2 regions of the Phytohabitans sp. LJ34 genome follow, and region 1 is predicted to be linked to the other one. Evidence: predicted binding sites of a transcription regulator. Region 1 holds the regulator's gene; the other holds the start of a gene.

What was found. The regulator HrcA, encoded in region 1, represses chaperone genes, less so after heat shock. The targets are predictions, from matches to a motif close to GGTTNGCACNCTCNNNNNGAGNGTGCNAACC.
Region 2: the regulator HrcA is predicted to act here: its motif matches at 2,338-2,368, upstream of groES (co-chaperone GroES).

The regions. Positions count from the first base shown of each region.
Region 1 covers NZ_JBQHDG010000015.1:48,966-53,375, reverse strand. Annotated here, with positions in the region: gene ACTMTJ_RS25675 (16S rRNA (uracil(1498)-N(3))-methyltransferase) at 185-898, opposite strand; gene dnaJ (molecular chaperone DnaJ) at 948-2,081, opposite strand; gene hrcA (heat-inducible transcriptional repressor HrcA) at 2,119-3,141, opposite strand; gene ACTMTJ_RS25660 (DUF4870 domain-containing protein) at 3,307-3,930, shown strand; gene hemW (radical SAM family heme chaperone HemW) at 4,240-4,410, opposite strand, start outside.
Region 2 covers NZ_JBQHDG010000001.1:329,639-334,048, forward strand. Annotated here, with positions in the region: gene ybaK (Cys-tRNA(Pro) deacylase) at 62-538, opposite strand; gene ACTMTJ_RS01620 (hypothetical protein) at 550-648, opposite strand; gene ACTMTJ_RS01625 (THUMP-like domain-containing protein) at 741-1,961, opposite strand; gene ACTMTJ_RS01630 (DUF1918 domain-containing protein) at 2,018-2,206, opposite strand; gene groES (co-chaperone GroES) at 2,480-2,794, shown strand; gene groL (chaperonin GroEL) at 2,862-4,410, shown strand, end outside.

The sequences.
Region 1 (4,410 bases):
CCCCTAGATCTCAACTCACGCGCCGCTCACACCCTCACGGCCGTTACTCCTGGCGGCGAAAGCCCGCAGTTCGCCCTCACCACCGATCCAGCAACAGACAATGTGGACAAACCGTCTCCCCCAGAAGGAGTAACCACAACCAACCGCGAAGGGTGAGGCCGTGGGAGCAAGGGTGCGGAGCCGGCTACCAGCGGCCGAGGCGGGCGGAGAGCACGGCGAGGGCGGCCACGCCGGCGGTGGACGTGCGGAGCACCGCGTCGCCCAGGCGGACCGGCCTTGCGTCCGCTGCCTCGAAGGTCGCCAGCTCCTCCGGCGCTATGCCGCCCTCCGGGCCCACCACCAGCGCGATCTCGCCGGTGGGTGGGAGGTCGACCGTGGTCAGGCGGTCCTTGGCCTCCTCGTGGAGCACCAGCGTGGCGCGGGCCGCCGCCTCGCGGGTGGTGGACGCCGGCGCGACGAGTGGAAGCCAGGGGCGGCGGGCCTGCTTGGCGGCCTCGCGGGCCGTGGTCACCCAGCGGTCGCGGGCGCGGTCGCCGCGGTCGCCGCGCCACTGGACCACCGAGCGGGAGGCCGCCCAGGGCACGATCTCGTCTACGCCGGCCTCGGTCATCGCTTGCACGGCCAGCTCGCCGCGCTCGCCCTTGGCGATGCCCTGGATCACCACGAGCCGGGGGTCGGGTGCTTTCACGTACCCGGTGCTGACGATCCGCAGATCGAGGGTGCCGCGGCCGGCGGCGGTGACCACCGCGGTGGCCGTGCCGCCCCGCCCGTCGGCCAGCAGCAGCTCCTCACCGACCCGCAGCCGCTGGACGGTGGCCGCGTGGTGTCCCTCCGGACCGTCGAGGACGTGGGTCGACCCGGTGGGCAGCGCATCGACCAGAAAGAGCGGGAGGCTCACGCCGCCCCCTTCGACCGCTCGCTCACCGCCGCGGGCGAGCTCCGCTCACTCACGCGTGGCCGTTGAAGGCGTCCCGCATCCGGGAGAAGAAGCCGCCCTGCTTGGTGAGCTCGGCGACCTCCTCGCCGCGGGTCTTGGCGAACTCGCGCAGGATGCGCTCCTGCTCCGGGTCGAGCTTGGTGGGCGTGCGTACGTCGAGGTGGACGAAGAGGTCACCCCGGCCGGTGCCGCGCAGGTGGGGCACGCCGCGGGCGCGCAGCCGCAACGTCGCGCCGGGCTGGGTGCCGGCCTTGACATCGAGCTGCTCCTCGCTGTCGAGCGTCTTGATGGTCAGGCGGGTGCCGAGCGCCGCCGCGGTCATCGGGACGGTGACGCGGCAGTGCAGGTCGTCGCCCTTGCGGGAGTACACGTCGTGCGGGCGCTCGTGGATCTCGACGTAGAGGTCGCCGGCCGTGCCGCCGCCGGGGCCGACCTCGCCCTGCTGGGCCAGGCGAATGCGCATGCCGTCTTCGACGCCGGCCGGGATCTTCACGGTCAGCGAGCGGCGGGTGCGGACCCGGCCGTCACCGCCGCAGGTGGCGCAGGGGTGCGGGATCACGGTGCCGTAGCCCTGGCAGACGGTGCACGGCCGGGACGAGACGACCTGGCCGAGGAACGTGCGCTGCACCGACTGCACCTCGCCGCGCCCGCCGCAGGCCTCGCACGTGGCCAGGTGGGTGCCGGCGGCGGTGCCGGCGCCGGAGCACGTGGTGCAGAGCACGGCGGTGTCCACCGTGATCGGCGCCTCCACCCCGAACGCGGTCTCGGTCAGCTCGAGCTCCAGCCGCAGGATCGCGTCGGCACCCGGCCGGGTGCGCGAACGCGGACCGCGCGCCCCGGCAGCCGTGCCGAAGAACGCGTCCATGATGTCCTGGAATCCGACGAATGGCCCCGCGCCGGGACCACCACCCGGCCCACCGCCACCAGGGGCGAGAGGGTCGCCGCCGAGGTCGACGATCTGCCGCTTTTGGTCGTCTGAAAGCACCTCGTACGCGGCGTTGATGTCCTTGAACTTCTCGTGCGCATCCGGATCCGGGTTGACGTCCGGATGGTACTGGCGGGCCAGCTTCCGGTAGGCGCGCTTGATCTCGTCGTCGGATGCGTCTCGGCTCACGCCGAGAATCCCGTAGTAGTCCTTGGCCACTGCGTTCCGTGTCCTCATGCTCTCGCGCTGTCCCGGGCTAGTTGTTTCCCAACAGGTCGCCTACGTAGCGTGCCACGGCGCGCACGGTGGCGATGGTGCCGGGGTAGTCCATCCTCGTCGGCCCGAGGACGCCGAGACCACCCACGATTGTCGCGCCTGGACCGTAGCCCGTGCTGACAACCGAGGTGGACCGGAGATTGTCGATCTCGTTTTCGTCGCCGATGCGGATCAGGAGGGTGTCCGCGTCGACCTCGCCGAGGAGCTTGAGCAGGATGACCTCCTCCTCGAGCGCCTCGAGGATCGGGCGCAGGGAGCCCTGGAAGTCGAGCAGGCCGCCGCGGGTCAGATTGGCCCGGCCGGCCAGCGCGATCCGCTCGTCGTGCCGCTCGACGAGCGTCTCCAGCAAGACCGTGGCGAGGGTGGCCATGGTGTTTCGGGCATCCGGCGCGACCTCCTCGACCAGCGCCTGGACCAGCGGCGGCGCGTCCGACAGCCGCTTGCCCACGAGCTTTTCGTTTAACAGGCGGCGGAGGTCGGTGACGGCGTCGACGGGCACGGGCGCAGGCAGCTCGACGAGCCGCTGCTCCACCCGACCGGTGTCGGCGATCATCACGAGCATGACCCTCGTCGTGGAGATCGGCACCAGCTCCAGGTGGCGCACCGAGGAGCGGGACAGGCTTGGGTACTGCACCACGGCGACCTGGCGGGTGAGCTGGGCGAGCAGGCGCACCGTGCGGTGCACCACGTCGTCGAGGTCGAGCGCCCCGGCCAGAAACCGCTCGATCGCCCGCCGCTCGGCGGGGCTCAGCGGCTTGACCCGGGAGAGCCGGTCGACGAAGAGCCGGTAGCCACGGTCGGTCGGCACGCGGCCGGCGCTGGTGTGCGGCTGCCGGATGTAGCCCTCCTCTTCGAGAACGGCCATGTCGTTTCGCACTGTCGCGGGCGAGACGCCCAACTGGTGTCGCTCCACAAGAGCCTTGCTGCCGACCGGCTCCTGGGTGGCGACGTAATCCTCGACGATCGCTCGGAGCACGTCGAGCTTGCGGTCATCGAGACTCACTGTCACCCCCTGCCGCACCAGATGAAGAGACTGGCACTCGACTGTAGCGAGTGCCAGTCTACGTCGCACCCCCACACGACCGCGATGATCTCTTTGGGCACAATGTCCGCAACTGGTAAGTGTGTTGTGTGGCGTCGGTTGATCCGTGCCCCTACCGTGACCTTCATGACAGAACCACCTCGCCCTCCCGGAGGGGACGAGCCTGGCGCCACGCCGCCGGAGCCGACCTCTCCGCCGACACCCCCAGCGTCCTACTCGATGCCGGGCGAGGCACCCTCTCCCGGTTACTCACCCCCACCGAGTGACGCTCCACCGCCACCCCCGCCGCCCACGAGCGGGGCCGGCTACCCACCGCCCGGAGCGGGTTACCAGCCACCGCCCGGCTACCCGCCGCAGGGTCCGCCCGGCGGCTACTACGCGGCCGGCCCGGCGCCGGCGGGATACGCCAACAACGACGAGAAGACGTGGGCACTCGTCGCCCACTTCGGCGGCGCGGCCGGCGCGTTCATCGGCGGCGGCACGCTGGGCTGGGTTGGCCCGCTGGTGTCACTGCTGGCCAAGGGCAGCCAGTCGCCGACCGTGCGCGCGCACGCGGTCGCGGCGCTCAACTTCCAGCTGCTGTGGTCGATCATCACGGTGATCTGCTGGATCCTGGTCTGCGCGCTGATCGGCTTCATCCTCGCGCCGGTCGCGATGATCATCGCGATCGTCTTCGGCATCATCGGCGGCGTGAAGGCCAACGACGGCCAGCTGTACAACTACCCGATGAGCATCTCGATCATCAAGTGACAGCGCGAGACCCCGGTGATCCACTCGGTCACCGGGGTCTCGCAGCATCAAAGATCCAACCCAATACTCGATATCTGAGCTACCGCGATGTCCGTCGTGGTCCAGACCGTCGCTCCCGCGGCCTCACCCGTCCGCTGTTGGTTGAAGCGTCGCTTTCGCGACGCCCGAAAGGGCTTGAACCGCGGACCTGGCAGCGGGGGTTGGGGATTTCGGCTCGCCCCGCGAGCCGCCGACCTCCGCGGTCTCCGGCGGGAGCGGCGGTCCGCAGGTGGCGCGGATCCGGGCAAGTCTGCTTCTGGGTCTCGGGTCCTAGGGCAGGAGGTCGCGGACGACGGCGTCGGCGAGTAGGCGGCCACGCAGGGTCAGCACCGCCCGCCCGTCGCGTGTCTCCAGCAGGCCATCCGCCGCCGCCCTCGCGGCCGCCTCGCGGCCCGGACCGTCGAGCACGGAAAGCGGCAGGCCGGACGCGAGCCGCAGGCG
Region 2 (4,410 bases), on a different contig from region 1:
CATGTCCGACTCGATCATCAGCCACTTTAACCCCGGTATCGGGGCAAAAAGGGCGAATCGCTCAGCTGCCGATGGCGGCGAGTGTCGCGGCGGTGAGGCGCACCAGGTCGCGCGGCGACAGCTCTACCTGGAGTCCTCGACGACCTGCCGATACGTAGATCGTGTCGTGATCGGCGGCGGTCGCGTCGACGACGGTCGGCAGGCGCTTGCGCTGCCCGAGCGGGCTGATCCCGCCGCGCACGTACCCGGTGGTCCGCTCGGCCAACGCCCGGTCGGCCAGCACCGCCCGCTTGCCGCCGGCGGCCGCTGCGAGCGCCTTGAGGTCAAGGTCGCCGGTGACCGGCACGACCGCCACGGTCAGGGCGCCGTCGACCTCGGTGACCAAGGTCTTGAAGACCCGCTCCGCCGGCACCCCCAGCACGGCCGCGACCTCGGCGCCGTAGTTGGGCGAGTCGGGCGACACCGAGTACGGATGCGTGGTGTGGGCGACCTTCTGCTTCGTGAGGAGCGACGTCGCCGGGGTGCCTTGGCCTGCCACGACTGCGAAGACTACCGCCGCTCCTCGACAGCGCCCGCGATCTGCCGCACGGTCCGGTCCGGATGGCGCAGCACGTCGTCCGCGGTGAACCGCAGGACCCGCCAGCCCACGGCGCGTAGCTGCGGAGGCACATGCGGTGGCCCGCCATGGCCAAGGATGCTGCCCCCTTGCTCAGCGGTACCACAAGTACGTTATGGCGGCGCTATGAGGTACTCGTGGTACCGCTGAGCGTGGAGCAGATCAGGGCGGTGGGTGCGCCGGCCACCCGGGTCAGCACGAGCGTGGCCGCCGCCGGGCCGGACAGGCGCAAGTCGCGGCGGAGTCGCTCCGGCTCCAGCGCCGAGCCGCGCTTCATGATTTCCAGGCGGCCGACGCCCCGCTCACGAAGGAGTGCCCTCAGTCGCTTCAGCGAAAAGGGCAGCACCTCTTCGACCGCGAAGCGGCGGGCGTACGGAGTCGCGACCGCCGAGTCCGCGTAGACGTAGGCGATTTCCGGGTCGGCCAGATGACCGCCCACCGTGGCGGCGAACTCCGCGACGAGGTGCGCCCGGACCACCGCGCCGTCGGGGTCGTAGAGGTAAGGCCGCACGCCGCCCACCGGCGCCCTCGCCAGGCCAGAGCCGGTCAGCTCCGCCGCGCCGGCCAACTCTGCGGGGCGGGGCAGCTCCGCGGCGCCCAGCAGCGCCGCGCGGCGGGGCACCTCCGCGAGCGGGCCGCACCAGAAGGCGGCCTCCACCACCTCGCCCCGCACGCTCACCCACTCCGCCTCCGCGCCCCGAGGTATCAGGGCGTGGTCTATCCCGGGCGCGAGCTTGAGCACGGTGCGCGGGACCCGCTCGGGGAGGGAGGTGACGAAGTCCCACGGCGGCGAGTAGGCCTTCGGATCGAAGACCCGCCGCCCGTCCCGCCGCCGGGCCGGGTCGCAGAAGACCGCGTCCACATCGGACAGGTCGGCCGCGGTGGCGTCACCGTGTCTCACGCGGATCCCGTCGAGCCCCAGGACTTCCGCGTTGGCGGCGGCTATCGCCGCGGTGCTCGGGTCGGCTTCCAGCGCGTACACGACGATGCCGGCACGGGCGGCGGCGATCGCGTCCGCGCCGATGCCGCAGCCCAGGTCGGCGAGTGTGCGCACCCCGGCGGCGCGCAACCGCGCGGCGCGGCGCTCGGCCACCGCGGACCGCGTCGCCTGCTCCAACCCCGCGCGCGTGAAGAACATGCGGCCAGCGTCGACACCGAACTTGGCCACCGCGCGCCGCCGCAGCTCGGCCTGCGTGAGCGCGGCGGCGGCCAGGTCGGCGGGCACGCCGGCACCACGGAGCGCGGCCGCCGCGGCCAGCGGGTCACCGCCGGCCAGCTCGGCCGCCGCCGCGAGGGCTTTCACCCCTTCCGGGGTACGCAGCGCGGCGAGCTGGTCGGGATGCACCGCCCGATTGTCGGCCCCGCCCGGCCGCCGGTCGTCAGCGGGCCGTGCTCGCCGGATCAGTGTGCGGTGGGCTCGACCACGCAGTCGGGGCCGGGGAAGACCAGGCTTTCGTGGCCGTCTGGGAAGCGGACGAGGTAGGGCGGATGGCCGTCGGCCCCGCGGACCTCGACGATCTCGGCGATCCGATCGCGGGCGCCGACCGTATTGCTGTGCACGTGCAAGCGGTCACCAACTGTGGCCTGCATGTCATCGCCTCCGCGCGAATGGGCTGCGGGGTACTCCCTCTGACGATCCCGCAAAACCTTCCGGCGCGCCATCGGTTCGGGGCACGCTGGCACTCTCCTTGACGGAGTGCTAGCGGCCGGCATAACCTGCGGGTTAGCACTCTCAAACCGAGGGTGCTAGCTCTCGGGCACGCCGGCACCCGCGACGACGGCATCGCCCGGTGGCATGAGGCAGCAGTATGACCGCCGTCCGGAGCGATCCGGGTGGCTACCAGACCAGTACCCCAGGAGGGTATGCCCGTGACTACCGCGACCAAGGTTGCGATCAAGCCGCTCGAGGACCGGATTCTGGTCCAGGCAAATGAGGCTGAGACCACCACGGCGTCGGGCATCGTGATTCCCGACACCGCCAAGGAGAAGCCGCAGGAGGGCACCGTCCTCGCTGTCGGCCCCGGCCGCGTCGACGACAAGGGCAACCGGATCCCGGTTGACGTGAAGGTCGGCGACACGGTCATCTACTCGAAGTACGGTGGCACCGAGGTCAAGTACGCCGGTGAGGAGTACCTGGTGCTCTCCGCCCGCGACGTCCTCGCCGTCATCGAGAAGTGACTGACTGAACGCTGATACGCCCCGGGCCGGAACCACGGTCCGGGGCGTACTGCCTGAAGGGACTTACATGGCGAAGATCCTGAGTTTCTCGGATGACGCCCGGCACCAGCTCGAGCACGGCGTCAACGCGCTGGCGGACGCGGTCAAGGTCACTCTCGGTCCGCGCGGGCGCAACGTCGTGCTGGACAAGAAGTTCGGCGCCCCGACGATCACAAACGACGGCGTGACGATCGCCAAGGAGATCGAGCTCGCCAACCCCTACGAAAACCTCGGCGCGCAGCTGGTCAAGGAGGTGGCGACCAAGACCAACGACGTCGCCGGCGACGGCACCACCACCGCCACCGTGCTCGCCCAGGCCATGGTGCGCGAGGGCCTGCGCAACGTTGCCGCCGGCGCCAACCCGGCCGGCCTCAAGCGGGGCATCGACGCCGCGGCCGAGGCCGTGTCGAAGGCGCTGCTGGAGAAGGCGGTCGAGGTCGCCGACAAGAAGTCGATCGCGCACGTCGCCACGATCTCGGCCCAGGACGCCACCATCGGTGACCTGATCGCCGAGGCGATGGAGAAGGTCGGCCGCGACGGCGTCATCACCGTCGAGGAAGGCTCCACCCTCGCGACCGAGCTCGAGGTCACCGAGGGCCTCCAGTTCGACAAGGGCTTCGTGTCACCGCACTTCGTGACCGACCCGGACGCGCAGGAGGCGGTGCTCGAAGACGCCTACGTGCTGATCACCACGCAGAAGATCTCCGCGGTCGAGGAGCTGCTGCCGCTGCTGGAGAAGGTGCTCCAGGCCAGCAAGCCGCTCCTGATCATCGCGGAAGACGTCGAGGGGCAGGCGCTGGCCACGCTGGTGGTCAACGCGATCCGCAAGACGTTCAAGGTCTGCGCGGTCAAGGCGCCCGGCTTCGGCGACCGCCGCAAGGCGATGCTCCAGGACATGGCCATCCTCACCGGCGGTGAGGTGGTCGCGCCCGAGCTCGGCTACAAGCTCGACTCGGTCGGCCTGGAGGTGCTCGGCTCGGCCCGGCGCATCGTCGTCGACAAGGACAACACCACGATCATCGAGGGCGGCGGCAACGACGTCGAGGTCGCCGACCGGGTCTCGCAGATCCGCAAGGAGATCGAGGCCTCGGACTCCGACTGGGACCGGGAGAAGCTCGCCGAGCGGCTGGCCAAGCTCTCCGGCGGCATCGCGGTGATCAAGGCCGGCGGCGCGACCGAGGTCGAGCTCAAGGAGCGCAAGCACCGCATCGAGGACGCCATCTCGGCGACCAAGGCCGCGGTCGAGGAGGGCACCGTGCCGGGCGGCGGCGCCGCGCTGGTGCAGGTGGCCGCGACCCTCGACGGCGGGCTGGGCCACACCGGCGACGAGGCGACCGGCGTGTCGATCGTCCGCAAGGCGCTCGACGAGCCGCTGCGCTGGATCGCGCAGAACGCCGGCCACGACGGCTACGTCGTGGTGAACAAGGTGCGCGCCAACGACTGGGGCTTCGGCCTCGACGCGGCCATCGGCGACTACGTCGACCTGGCCGGATCCGGCATCATCGACCCGGTCAAGGTGACCCGCAACGCGGTCACCAACGCGGCGTCGATCGCCGGTCTCCTGCTCACCACGGAGA